DNA from 2 places in the Gottfriedia acidiceleris genome. Region 2 is predicted to be linked to the other one. Evidence: a T-box and tRNA genes for the amino acid it is inferred to sense, from the RefSeq annotation. Region 2 holds a T-box; the other holds one or more tRNA genes.
What was found. A T-box is a leader RNA that pairs with one kind of tRNA and senses whether it is charged. The one in region 2 lies ahead of asnS (asparagine--tRNA ligase), so its partner is inferred to be a tRNA-Asn.

Region 1 (7,238 bases), 1.5 Mb from region 2:
TGTTCTTCAAATTGAAGACCTAAAAATAGGGATGGAGCTTGAAGGAACAGTAAGAAACGTAGTCGATTTTGGTGCATTTGTTGATATTGGACTAAAGAACGATGGTCTTGTTCATATCTCTAGAATGAGTAGCAAATTTATTAAGCATCCGCTTGATGTTGTATCGGTTGGTCAAGTAGTAAAAGTATGGATTGCTGATGTAGACCAAAAGAAACAAAGAGTAGGTTTATCTATGCTACCAATTGAATCGAAAGAAATCGTCAAAGCTTAATTTTTTGATAATAAAACCAACATTGATTCAATAATTTAATTTGATAACGGTTTTTTTCATAAAACGCTTTTTGCATTTGAGATTTAAGCCAACTAGGCATTACCATGATAAAACCTCCAACTTAAAAATCTTCGCCCATCTTTTTTTGAGGATGGGCGATGAAATAAATGAGTGAGGGGTAACCTTCCGATACATTGTATAAAAAGGATAACTGAATTGTTCATTTTAATAGTAATAATTACGCCGTTGTAGAGAGATTTACTAAGAGCAGCCCATTTAGCATAAATCGTACTAATAAGATCTTTTGAAATTCTCATTTGTAAGTTTAATGTATGCGCATACCCAAGAATTTGTGAGTTGTTCAGTTAGAATAAAGAAGAAAAAAAGGATGTCGATTCATAAATGGATAATGAGGAGATACAAAAACTGGTTGAAGAACTATCAATCACTTATTTCGATCGACCATTTCTCCACCAAGCTTCTTTCAATACTAGATTGAGGACAACTGGTGGTAGGTACTTATTAAAAACAAGTAATATCGAATTAAATAAGTTTTATTATGAAGAACACGGAATTGAAGAGTTAAAGGGGATCATATTACACGAGCTATGTCATTATCATCTTCATATTATGAAGAAAGGCTATAAGCATGAAGATAGAGATTTTAAAGAGCTATTAAAAAAGGTAGGTGCTCCTAGGTATTGTAAACCACTAAACTCAATAAAAAAAAGAACGCATTCTTATAAGTATAAATATAGATGTTCAGTATGTGGGCAAGCTTTCTTAAGAAAAAGAAAAGTGGACATAAGCCGCTATGTATGTGGATTATGCAAAAGTCCATTAAAACTATTATAAATAGTGTTGACATCTAATATGTATTTAGTTTATATTAATACTTGTCATCACGTTTCAGTACTTGATGAAAAGATTAGTATTTTTCCGCAGTAGCTCAGTGGTAGAGCACTCGGCTGTTAACCGAGTGGTCGTAGGTTCGAACCCTACCTGCGGAGCCATTATTATAGAGAAGTACCCAAGTGGCTCAAGGGGCGCCCCTGCTAAGGGTGTAGATCGTTTACGCGGTGCGAGGGTTCGAATCCCTTCTTCTCTGCCATACATAAGGCCCGTTGGTCAAGCGGTTAAGACACCGCCCTTTCACGGCGGTAACACGGGTTCGAGTCCCGTACGGGTCACCATTTTAACCTGGAGGATTAGCTCAGCTGGGAGAGCACCTGCCTTACAAGCAGGGGGTCGGCGGTTCGAGCCCGTCATCCTCCACCATTAACTACATATGGTCCCGTGGTGTAGCGGTTAACATGCCTGCCTGTCACGCAGGAGATCGCCGGTTCGATCCCGGTCGGGACCGCCATTAATTACTACAAATTGTAGTATTTTTTTCTTTATTTGGAGAAAAATAGTAAGAGTGGATGTTTGGAGTTAGTGCTGAAATATCAGATTGTTTTTTATTTTGAGAAGTAAATTCGAGAGGTAGAACAATACAACATAAAAAACCCTGCGGTGCAGGTTCATTAAGTTAATTCGTATTCTACAATAAGAAGAATATTGAAATGTCGGATTGTTTTTATCTTGAGGAGCTGATTCGAGAGATAGGGCAATACAACATAAAAAAAATCCTGCGGTGGAACTTCATGAAAGTTACTCGTCTTTAGGTAAAGATGAATTCCAAAATTGTCGGATTGTTTTTTATCTTGAGGAGCTGATTCGAGAGATAGGGCAATACAACATAAAAAAAATCCTGCGGTGGAACTTCATGAAAGTTACTCGTCTTTAGGTAAAGATGAATTCCAAAATTGTCGGATTGTTTTTTATCTTGAGGAGTAAATTCGAGAGGTAAAAGCAATCAACATAAAAAAAAATCCTGCGGTGCAGGTTCATGAAGTTAATTCGAAGGAGTCAGTTCATGATGCTAAATCAATGGGCTATAGCCAAGCGGTAAGGCAACGGATTTTGATTCCGTCATGCCCTGGTTCGAATCCAGGTAGCCCAGCCATTTGTTTTTTGTAAGGATGTCGGATTGTTTTTTATCTTGAGGAGTAATTCGAGAGGTATTAACAATACAACATAAAAAAAAATCCTGCGGTGCGGGTTCACGAAGGTTATTCTAAGAAGTAGATTCGTGATGATAATTCATTGGGCTATAGCCAAGCGGTAAGGCAACGGATTTTGATTCCGTCATGCCCTGGTTCGAATCCAGGTAGCCCAGCCATTTTAGTTTTTTATTAATATGTTTAAGGTAAGGGGAATTGTTTTTATCTTAGACGCGATCGTGTAGACAGTAAGTTGGTTTAAAGATATATTGTATTTAGTTATAATTACTTTTAATTATTACGAGCCATTAGCTCAGTAGGTAGAGCATCTGACTTTTAATCAGAGGGTCGAAGGTTCGAATCCTTCATGGCTCACTTTTGTTTATTCGCGGTCGTGGCGGAATGGCAGACGCGCTAGGTTGAGGGCCTAGTGGAGGTTTCTCCGTGGAGGTTCAAGTCCTCTCGGCCGCATCAAATTATATATATAGTAACAAGGCTTCTACGTAATGTAGAGGCCTTTTTTGTGTTTAAAAATTGGCTTACTTTTATAGACTGGTTGGTCACGGTACTAGACTTTGTAGGAATTAAAATCGAATATTAAAAATTTTTAAAATTTATTGTATTTTATGTTATTCTTGATTATAATACAAAGCATAACAAATCAAATGACTTTAAGAAAAAGGGGGTAATCAATTAAAATAGCAGGGATGAATATTACGTTCAAGCATTATCCTATCCAATATTTTTTGGATTGTATGGATCAATTAGGTATCAGTAGCATTGAATTATGGGCTGGTGAACCACATCTCTATGTTTATAGAAACTTGCTTTGCAATTTGAGGGAGATAAAGAAAGAAATTAAAGCTAGAAGTATGGAAATAGTCTGCTATACTCCAGAACAATGCATTTATCCTTACAATCTTGCTGCTTCAGATCCGGATTGGAGACAAACGAGTATTGATTATTTTATTGAAAATATTCACTCTGCTGTGGAATTGGAGACGGATAAGATGCTAATTACTTCAGGGATAGGTGATTTTTCTCTAACAAAAGAAGAATCGTGGAAATATGCAAGTGAATCAATCTATCAAATTACAAAGGTGGCGGAGCACGAGGGTATCACTCTTGCACTAGAACCATTAACAAAATTTGAATCTAATTTAATTATTAATACGCGGGGATTAAAGAGAATGATTGAAGAAATAAAGTCCCCTTTTTTAAAAGGGATGATTGATACCGTTGCAATGAACCTGGCGGGTGAAACACCAGATGATTATTTTTTATTGCTTCCTGAGTTATGTCATTTTCATCTAGTAGATGGTGATCGCAAGACAGATTCCCATCTTGCTTTAGATGATGGTAATTTACAATGGAGAGAATATGTAAAAAGCATGCAAAAGCACCAATACGATGGGGCATGCACTCTTGAAATTATGGGGTCAACTTATTATCAAAATCCATTAGATGCTTTTAAAAAATCCTTAGTGAAACTAAATGAATTAGGAATTGTATAATCTAAAAATTTGGAGGAGCCTTTATGAGTAATACTACGCTTACACGAAAGCTTGGATTTTGGTCGGCATTAGCAATTGCTGTTGGTACGACCGTAGGGTCAGGTATCTTTGTCTCGTCTGGTGATGTAGCAAAAGCAGCGGGAACCCCTTCTATTTCTATTTTAGCATGGATTATTGGTGGTATTATTGCTATTCCGCAAGTAATGGTTCTTGCTGAATTGTCGACTGCTTATCCTGAAAATGGAAGCGGTTACGTTTATTTGAATAAAGCAGGCTGGAGACCATTAGCCTTTTTATATGGATGGGCAACATTCTGGGCGCTTGATCCACCATCTATTTCTATTATGGCTCTAGCAGTAGTTTCATACTTGGCAAGCTTTTTCCCATTTTTCTCTGGATTTGCTGGCAAGTTGTTAGGGGTTGCGATAATTTTAATCATAACTTCTATTCATTATCGAAGTGTAAAAGAGGGCGGGCTATTTCAAGTGATTATTACAGCCGTGAAAATCATTCCATTCATTATTGTTATTGTTCTAGGGTTAATGTATATGCACGTGGGGAACTTCTCCTATACGCCTCATGGAGAAACGGTAAAAACAAGTCTAATCGGTGGCGTTTCTGCCACAACCTGGGCATATACCGGTATGGCCGCCATTTGTTTTATGGCAGGTGAATTTAAAAATCCTGGAAAAACGCTACCTCGTGCATTGATTAGCTCTGTCTTTATTGTATTAATCTTATATACTTTGCTAGCAGTCTGCGTAATTGGATTAATGCCTTTTAGCAAATTGATGAGTTCTAGTGCAGCTGTTTCTGATGCGGTTAAGTATATACCAGGACTATCTCATATTGCTTCTTCGTTTGTTGCGATTACTGCAATTATAGTTATTTTAGGATCACTAAGTTCCTGTATCATGTTTCAGCCTAGATTAGAGTACGCTATGGCGAAGGACGGGCTGTTTTTCCAGCGTTTTGCTCGTGTCCATCCAAAGTATGAAACACCAAGTTTTTCAATTATTGTTCAAGTTACCTATGCATGTATTCTAGTTTTTGCAACCAATTTAACGACTTTACTAGGCTATTTCACATTAATTCAATTAGTGATTAATATTTTGGATTTTGTAGCGGTTTATAAATGCCGTAAAAGGGAGGACTATAACCCGATTTACAGGATGCCAATGTGGAGACTAACGACTATTTTAGCAATAATTGGAGCTTCTTGGCTTGCTTGGGGTACGTTTACTTGGGCTCCGTGGCAAGGGATGGTAGCTGCATTCATAGTTATCGCTACTGGACTACCTGTTTACTTTTACTGGGAAAAACGCTATGGGCCCAATAAGAAAAATGACGGTAATCTAGTAACAAAGAAGAATTCAATTATTTCAGGAAGCTAGTGAACTTTTACTAGCTTCTTAATTTTTTGAAAAAGCGATTGCTTTATTTGTTATAGTTAATTATAATACAAGACATAACAAATATGTTTTAGGGGGATCTCACCATGTTAAAATTTGATGAAGCGTTATTTTTAAAACTTGTTGAAGAAGAAGGACTTGCATTTAGAAGTAAAATTGAGGATATCGTCGATTCAATCTGTCAAAAAGGTTACAGCAATCTTTTCCTTATTGGTGCTGGCGGAACTATTGCAATGATGTATCCTTATAAATATATTATAGAATCAAACTCAACGATCAATGTACATGCCGAAATCGCAGCCGAGTTTATGGTCATGAACAATAAGCATTTTACAAAGAATTCCGTATGTATTTTCACCTCAGTTTCAGGGACAACACAAGAAACTGTTGCAGCGGCAGAGTTTTGTAAAGAAAGAGGGGCTACTACAATTGCTTTAGTAGCGGAGCCGAATACTCCATTAACACAAGTAGTAGAATACTGTATTACAACTCGCTCGGAAAAACATTCCTTTGATACATTCTTTATGCTGCTGTACATGGTAGTATTTCGCTTCATGTATAATAACAATGAATTTCCACAATATGAACAGTTCACAAAAGAAGTTTCCTTGTTGCCACAAGCGATTTTAGCTGCCGTAAAAGACTATGATAAAAAGGCAGAGGAATTTGCTATTAAACATAAGGATACAGATTATCATATGATGGTAGGCTCTGGTAACTTATGGGGTAACACGTATTCATACGCGATGTGTATATTGGAGGAAATGCAATGGATTCATGCAAAGTCTATCCACGCAGCGGAGTTTTTCCATGGTACGCTTGAGTTAGTGGTTGAAGATACTAGTGTTATTTTACTTAAAGGTGAAGATGAAACAAGACCGTTGATGGATCGTGTTGAAAGGTTTGCTGAAAAAATCACGAGTCAATTAACTGTTATTGATACAAAGGAATTTGAATTGCCAGGAATTAGTGAGGAATTTAGAAAACACTTTTCTGTCAGTATTAACTGGGCTGTTTTAAGTCGAATTAGTGTTTACCTTGAAAGAGAAAGAAACCACTCATTAGACCTAAGAAGATACTACCGCAAAGTAGAATATTAAAAAATTTAATGGGCACTACATGGTAGTGCTCATTTCTTAGATTAAAAAGAAGGTTGGGATTAGATGAGAATTGTTACAGTCGGCGATAACTGTATGGATGTCTATCTTGCAAACGAGAAAGTGTATCCCGGAGGAAATCCGGTAAATGTTGCTGTCTACTTAAAAGAGCTAGGGGCAGACTCTTCGTATATAGGTTGGGTTGGAAGTGATTCCTTTGGCGAACAAATGATTAATTCGATTCAAAGCAAAGGTGTCGATACATCGTTTATTTCTAAAAAGATAGGAAAAACAGCGGTTACCTATGTTAAATTGGTTAATAATGACCGTCATTTTGGAGATTACGATGAAGGAGTAATGGGTCAGTTCACATTAACTGATGAAGAACTTGAGTATATCCAAACTCAACAACTTGTCCACGCTGGTATATGGGGTCATGTTGAGGAATATTTTCCACTTTTTAAACAAAAAGGGTTGCTTACTGCATTTGATTTTTCAGATCAGTTAGAGCACGATTTAGTAAAGAAATTACCTAGTTATGTGGACTATTCCTTTTTTTCTTATAAAAAGGATGATGAATTTATCAGGGGATTTTTAAAAGATGTACTAACAAAAGGTTCTAAGGTGGCTGTTGCTACGCTTGGAGAAAATGGATCTTTAGCTTTCGACGGAAAACATTTTTATCAATTTGGAGTATTGGAAGATAAAGTTGTTGATACGATGGGAGCAGGAGATTCTTTCATAGCTGGTTTTCTTTATGGTACTTTACAGGGCTTTTCGATCCAACAGTGTTTGGAATTAGGGACTAAAACTGCTACAAAAACAATTGGCTATTTCGGTGCATGGTGACGATAACTAGTCGGCAGTGTATAATAATGTTGAAAAACATTGACGGATAG
Region 2 (7,238 bases):
TGTTTATACAGCACATAGGTTTTAATTAAAGAATAAGCATTTGTTGTAGCAAAAAATAATCCGACAATAAAAAGGAGTGCAGAAAAAATAAGTAGTACTTTTCGTTTACGATTCATAGCTTATCGTTTAACAATTACCTTTTTACGTAAAACAACAGCAGTTAACATCATTAACATACCGACCATTGTCCATTCAGTTGTATGAGTTGCAGTAGTTGGAAGTTTACCGCCATTTTCCGTTCTTACTGTAACAGTTGGTTTTGGGTTTTTAATTGCTTTTTGAGTATCTTTAACGATATCTACTATTTTGTCATCACCAATAAGTTCCTCAGGTGAAAATACAGCGTCTAATAATAGATTACCAGCGTTGTCATAAATCTCTAAATATACTTTTACATTTTCCATAGAATCCATAGAATCATCCATAGTAAGTAATTTAGCAAAAGTTAGAGGAGTTTTAACACCATTTTGTTCAATTGCAACTTTAATATCAATTTTTAAAGTAGATTGAAGCTCTTTAACAATATTCATTAATTCTACTTTTAATTCAGCTGGTAATTCTTCTGGAGTAGCCTCAGTATCCATTGAGAAAAATTCAGGATAATTTTCTTCTAATGCAGATGCACGTTCTGCTAATGCTTCTAATTTTGCTTCAACAGCAGGATCATCATTTACAACTTTTTCTAGGTATGCAGATAGATTATTAATCTCTGATTCAGTAATTCCGAACTCTGAAAGAGCAGAAGAAATGTCATCCATAGAAGGGAATTCATCTTCTACACTACCTGACTCATCTTCATCTAAATAAATTAAGTTTTCGATATCAGAAGTAAAATAATATGTATCTAGTAATGATGCATTTTTGTCCATATCATCATAGTAGACTGCTAGATCGATAATTTCATCTTCAGTGTAACCGTACTCATCTAGAAGATCGTCTAAAGTTTTTTGAGTAAGTCTTTCACCTAAAGTATCTTTTAACTCATCAACTGAATCGAAATCAGAGATTGACTCACCATAGTAAGAGTTTAAATAATCCTCTAATTGTTTTTGAGTTAGGTCGATACTAACTAAATAAGTTTTTAATTCATTTGCATTTGGCGCTGCATATGCAGTTACGCCTGGTACTACTAATGCTGCAGATAAAACGACTGAAGCTAATACCTTTTTCATATTAATTCCCCCTTAAAAGTGCATTTTCTAAATGTAAATGTGATTAGATCAGATCAGTTTTATGAATGATTCAAAGGTTATAAGGTATGAGGGCATAAGAAAGCCGATTATTTAGAATTGCTCAATAATCGGCGCCAGAAAAATAAAATTTATTCTGTTTCTTTAGGAGCTCGAACGACAGATTCGAATTTTCCTTTATGAGTACCGTCACAATATGGTAATTTACTTGACATGCCGCATCGACATAATGAGAAAGCTGCTTTTTGCGGATATGTATTCCCTTCAGCATCAACTAGCTCAACAGTACCAGTCACACGTAAAGGACCATTATCTAAAACCTTAATTTGAACATCAGACATATTAAATTTCCTCCTACACATCTTAGAATTATTATATATTACATTTATATTAAAATAAATGGGTGATTTTAATAAAGTATTAATTTTTAACATGAAATTAATATGGATTTAGTATAAAATGAAAAGGTTGTTTTTTTTATACTAAAAAGGCGTTAAAGCTAAACTAAGAAAAATTTAAGTTAAGGAGTGACAATTCATGATTCGAATAGCAAAAAAAGAAGATGCCAAACAAATTGTCCCTCTAATTGTACAAGCGATTGAAGATATTGTATTTATGCTAACAGGAACATCATCATATGAACAAGCAACACCAATTTTAGAATATTATGTTCAATCAGAACAAAATAGACTAAGTTACCATAATTGTTTAGTTAAAGAAATTGAAGGAAAAGTAGTAGGAGTGATTATAGCCTACCATTCCATGGAACTATCTGTACTAGATCGTGAAATGCTTGAAATAATAAGTCGAAATTTAAATATCGAAAATGTTAAAGTTGATAAGGAAGCAGATGATGAAGATTTTTATATTGATACATTGTCAGTGCATCCAGATTATCAAGGCAAAGGAATTGGAACTGAATTATTAAAAGGATTACTTTCTTTTGCCAAACACAAAGGGATTTCACGAGTTTCATTAAATGTAGATCAAGACAAAACTTCTGCTCGCCGTGTATATGAAAAAGTGGGATTTAAATATGAGAAAGTTAGATTTATAATGAATCATTCATACGATTATTTAGTGTTCCCAATTAATGAAAAAATATTCGAAACAAAAGTCGTTTAAGATGCATCCTTTCGATTGTTTAAGTTAAAATTAAGTTTGAACAATAGGAGGGATACATATGAATTTTTTTACATTTGCAAATCCAACAGAATTAATATTTGGTAAAGATAGTGTACAAAAGTTAAAAGAAAAGGCTGCTAGCTTTGGAAAGAATGTTCTACTTGTATACGGTGGTGGAAGTATTAAGAGAAATGGCCTATACGATCAAATAGTAGGTATTCTAAAAGAAGCTAATAAAACGGTTTATGAACTAAGCGGAGTTGAACCAAATCCGAAATTATCAACAGTTCATAAAGGTATACAAATTTGTAAAGACGAAAATATTGACTTTATTTTAGCTGTTGGTGGTGGTTCTGTAATCGACTGTACAAAAGCTATTGCAGTTGGTGCGAAATTTGATGGTGAAATTTGGGATATTATTACACGTAAAGCATTCCCAACAGATGCATTAAAATTTGGAACAGTATTAACTCTTGCAGCAACTGGTTCAGAAATGAACGCTGGGTCAGTTATTACAAATTGGGAAACAAATGAAAAATTAGGTTGGGGAAGTAAATTTAGTTACCCAACGTTTTCAATCCTAGATCCTCAAAATACATTTACAGTTCCTCGTGATCAAACAGTTTATGGATCAGTGGATATAATGTCACATGTTATTGAGTCATATTTCCACCATGGAACGAATACAAAAATTCAAGATCGTTTCTGTGAGGGAATTTTAAAAACAGTTATTGAAACTGCTCCAATCGCAGTAGAGAAATTGGATGATTATCAAGCGCGTGAAACGCTATTATATAGTGGAACGATGGCATTAAATGGAATCTTAAGTATGGGTGTCCAAGGTGATTGGGCTACACATAATATTGAGCATGCAGTTTCTGCAGTAACAGATATTCCACACGGCGGAGGATTAGCGATTATTTTCCCTCATTGGATGGAATATGTAATGAGCGAAAATGCTGATCGTTTCTGTCAATTTGCAGATAGAGTATTTGATATTAGGCAAGAATCAATGTCAAAAGAAGAATGGGCATTAGCTGGTATTAAAGCTTTACGTACATTTTGGAACTCTATCGGTGCGCCAAGTCGTTTAAGTGAATACGGTATTACAAAAGAGCAACTACCTGAAATGGCTGCTAAAACGGTTAAATATGGTCCATTTGGTAACTTCAAAAAATTAGATCAAGAAGATGCATTGAAAATTTTAGAGGCAGCTCTTTAAGAATAGAAACTGGGCAGAGAAAAACTCTGTCCAGTTTTTATATTGAATGATGGTTCACGCCAATATTATTTAAAAAAGATGAAACAATTGAATAGTAATCATCTTTGTTTTCATTTAAACTCATAGCGTGTGCACCATTTTCAGCAATGAATAGTTCTCTCTTATTTTGATTTTTCGCTTCAAATAATTTAATTGTATGTGTAAATGGAATATAAGGGTCTGGTTTACTATGAACAAATAAAACGGGATTTTTAATATTATGTGTTGCCAGTAAAGGGGAAATATCTTTAATGAAAAATCCATTCCGAAGCTTTAACCAAATGCTAGAAACTGGAAGGATTGCCCATTTAGGAAGTTTATAATCCATTTTCAAACGATATGTAAGCTGTTCCTCAAATGTAGAGAACGCGCAGTCTGAAATATAGAAAGCTGCAGAATCCTCAACAAAACCAGCATATTGTAACATTGTACATGCTCCCATAGACTCCCCATGAATGCCAAGAACAATCTCACCTTTTAAATCCTTTAAATAGTGAACAACAGATTGTAAGTCATATTTCTCATAATATCCATAGCTAGTTGTCTGTCCACCTGACTCCCCATGTCGTCTATGATCATAAGTAAGTACATTAAAGCCAAGCTTTAAAAATAGCTCAGCGTATTTAATTGAGTTATTCTTATTAACCGTTACACCATGTGTAATAATGACCCATTTATTCGTATCAAAGGACTCAAACAAGTATCCCTTTAATTCATACCCATAACGGGATTGAATAGAAAAGGGCTGTTTTTGAACAGAACGATACAATCCTTCATCAAATCGGAAATTTTCCAACTCGCGCTGATAAATAAACTCAAGTGAATTTGTTTTCATAAACAAAACTTGCTGCGTAAAAAAATAGCCAACTCCAATAAAATAAATGAGAAAAAGAACAGCCACAACAAGCCAAATCATCATAATAGAACCATCACTCTCTATCCAAAAAGAATATCAAGAATTGTAGTTAACTCACCACGTGTTTTACCTTCTAAAATTGAAGGATTATAAACCTCAACAAAACCGCAATTTAAACAAGAAACAAATAAAAAATGATTATAATCAATATCTAGTAACTTACTCAAACCTGAACCCGACATTGATACTTCTTTAGTTTTAGCCTGTGTGTATTTACATTTCGAACAAACAAACCTATCCTTTAACAATTCTTCTGCTCTAGCCATAAGTAAAAGCCTCCTTTATAGTAAAGTGTATCATAGGAAAAAGAAAATTTTGAAATTTAGTTTTTGACAATTAAATCAAGTAATTCGTTAAAACATAATGGGGAAATTGAAATAAAACTTTCTTTAAAGGGTTTATAGTATATGAATAATACATTTAAAATTAAATAGGAACAGTGAACAGTGATAGTTTATTTTTAGGAGTTTACACATGTAAGCTCTTTTTTTGTGCTAAAAAACAATAAACATCAAAACATGATAAAGTAACAAACAAAATAACTATACATAGAATAGTAATATACTTTGGACAATCATTCATTTTATTAACTGTGTTTTCTTGATGAGCTGAATGAATATAAATATCAGCAAATTTTGTTTTTGTAATAGATTTCAAATTATAGGTAGTTTTTAAAAGTTAGGAAGTTGCAAAAAATGATGGACTAATTGGTCGATCATTTTTTAATTTTCGCTAGTTAGGAATGGGTTTGTAAAGGCTGAAGTCAAAAAATGTTGTGTAGTATATAGATTCAACTAAGTTATGGTGTTTAAAAGTAGAGAGTCAAATGAATATATTTTGGGGGACAACTAGACAAGAGATTATAATTTATGATAAATTATACAAGAAAAATTCCTTTAAAAACTACATATTTTAAATCGATGAAAAGGAAAGTAGTTTTTGCTATATTCGATAGCGAGCTAGGGACGGTGGAAGCCTAGTGATGAAGCATGAATGAAGAACACCTTTGAGTTCTAACCGAAAGGGATCTCTTAAGTAGGCTTAGACGTTACCAGCACGTTATTAACTGGGATAAGCAATGTTAGCTTTAAAGTTGGTCATATTATGACAATTTGGGTGGTACCGCGGAAGTTAGTCTTTCGTCCCTTTTATAGGGATAGAAGGCTTTTTTTATTGGAAAATTAACATAAGGAGGCTAATTATGATAAAGACTGTAGTAAAAGATTTATACAGAAATCAAGAAAATTTTAAAGACAAAACCGTTCAAATTTCAGGATGGATTCGCACTCTTCGTGACTCTAAAACAATAGGTTTTATGGAGTTAAACGATGGTACATTCTTTAAGAGTGTACAAATAGTATTTGAGGACAATCTTGAAAACTTCAAAGAAATTACGAAGTTACCGATTAGTTCTACTGTTTTAATAGAAGGTGAATTTATTCCAACTCCGGAAATGAAACAACCTTTTGAAATTAAAGCGACTAAAATTGTGATTGAAGGATTATCAGATACAGATTATCCATTACAAAAAAAGAGACATTCTCTTGAATATTTAAGAACAATTGCACATTTACGTCCAAGAACGAATGCATACTCAGCCGTTTTCAGAGTAAGATCACTTGCATCATACGCTATTCATAAATTCTTCCAAGAAAAAGGATATGTATATGTACATACACCGATTATTACTGGAAGTGACACAGAAGGCGCAGGAGAGATGTTCCGTGTGACAACAATGGATCTGAACCAACTTCCAAAAGCTGAAGGCGGAAAAGTGGATGATGGCGCGGATTTCTTCGGCAAAGAAACGAACTTAACTGTAAGTGGCCAATTAAATGGTGAAGCTTATGCCCTTGCTTTCCGTAATGTGTATACATTTGGTCCGACTTTTAGAGCAGAAAATTCAAATACTGCACGACATGCCGCAGAATTCTGGATGATTGAGCCGGAAGTTGCTTTTGCAGAACTACCAGATATCATGGATCTTGGTGAAGACATGGTTAAGTTTGTCATTAATTATGTATTTGAACATGCACCTGAAGAAATGGAATTCTTTAATAGCTTTATTGATAAAACACTTATTGAGAGATTAAAGAATGCATTAGAATCTGACTTTGGTAGAGTTACTTATACTGAAGCTGTTGAATTATTACAGAACTCTGGTAAAAAGTTTGACTACCCAGTTGAATGGGGAACAGATTTGCAAACTGAACATGAACGTTACTTAAGTGAGGAAATTTACAAGCGACCTGTATACGTAACTGACTATCCGAAAGAAATTAAAGCATTTTATATGAGAGCGAATGAGGATGGAAAGACAGTAGCTGCGACAGACTTATTAGTTCCAGGTATTGGCGAATTAATCGGAGGAAGTCAACGTGAAGAAAGAGAAGACATCCTTGTAGAGCGAATCAAAGAACTTGGTATGAATGAAGAAGATTACTGGTGGTATTTGGAGCTTAGAAAATACGGTGGTACAAAACATTCTGGTTATGGAATTGGATTTGAACGACTTGTTATGTATTTAACAGGAATGAAAAACATCCGTGATGTAATACCATTCCCACGTACACCAGGAAATGCAGATTTTTAACGATAAAAATGAACAATAGGATGCTGCGGCATCCTATTGTTTTTATGAAGAACCAAAAGAATCTGAGTTTTAGCATTTGAAAAAAGAGAAATAGTATTTTTATAATATAAGCAAAGATGAAATACTTCACTTTCTACTATAAATTAATGATAA

Region 1: it has a tRNA-Asn gene. The T-box ahead of asnS (asparagine--tRNA ligase) is inferred to sense a tRNA for this amino acid. The anticodon was not compared.

Annotation. Positions count from the first base shown of each region.
Region 1 is NZ_CP096034.1:244,150-251,387, forward strand. It holds gene MY490_RS01285 (Tex family protein) at 1-271, shown strand, start outside; gene cmpA (cortex morphogenetic protein CmpA) at 261-371, opposite strand; gene MY490_RS01295 (SprT family protein) at 674-1,126, shown strand; tRNA gene MY490_RS01300 (tRNA-Asn) at 1,210-1,284, shown strand; tRNA gene MY490_RS01305 (tRNA-Ser) at 1,292-1,382, shown strand; tRNA gene MY490_RS01310 (tRNA-Glu) at 1,390-1,464, shown strand; tRNA gene MY490_RS01315 (tRNA-Val) at 1,474-1,549, shown strand; tRNA gene MY490_RS01320 (tRNA-Asp) at 1,562-1,637, shown strand; tRNA gene MY490_RS01325 (tRNA-Gln) at 2,205-2,279, shown strand; tRNA gene MY490_RS01330 (tRNA-Gln) at 2,421-2,495, shown strand; tRNA gene MY490_RS01335 (tRNA-Lys) at 2,619-2,691, shown strand; tRNA gene MY490_RS01340 (tRNA-Leu) at 2,705-2,787, shown strand; gene MY490_RS01345 (TIM barrel protein) at 3,009-3,830, shown strand; gene MY490_RS01350 (amino acid permease) at 3,854-5,224, shown strand; gene MY490_RS01355 (SIS domain-containing protein) at 5,329-6,342, shown strand; gene frlD (fructoselysine 6-kinase) at 6,406-7,188, shown strand.
Region 2 is NZ_CP096034.1:1,763,709-1,770,946, forward strand. It holds gene MY490_RS08485 (class D sortase) at 1-116, opposite strand, end outside; gene MY490_RS08490 (processed acidic surface protein) at 120-1,172, opposite strand; gene MY490_RS08495 (CDGSH iron-sulfur domain-containing protein) at 1,322-1,531, opposite strand; gene MY490_RS08500 (GNAT family N-acetyltransferase) at 1,728-2,315, shown strand; gene MY490_RS08505 (iron-containing alcohol dehydrogenase) at 2,374-3,537, shown strand; gene MY490_RS08510 (alpha/beta hydrolase) at 3,575-4,492, opposite strand; gene MY490_RS08515 (zinc ribbon domain-containing protein) at 4,513-4,758, opposite strand; T-box leader at 5,404-5,642, shown strand; gene asnS (asparagine--tRNA ligase) at 5,694-7,085, shown strand.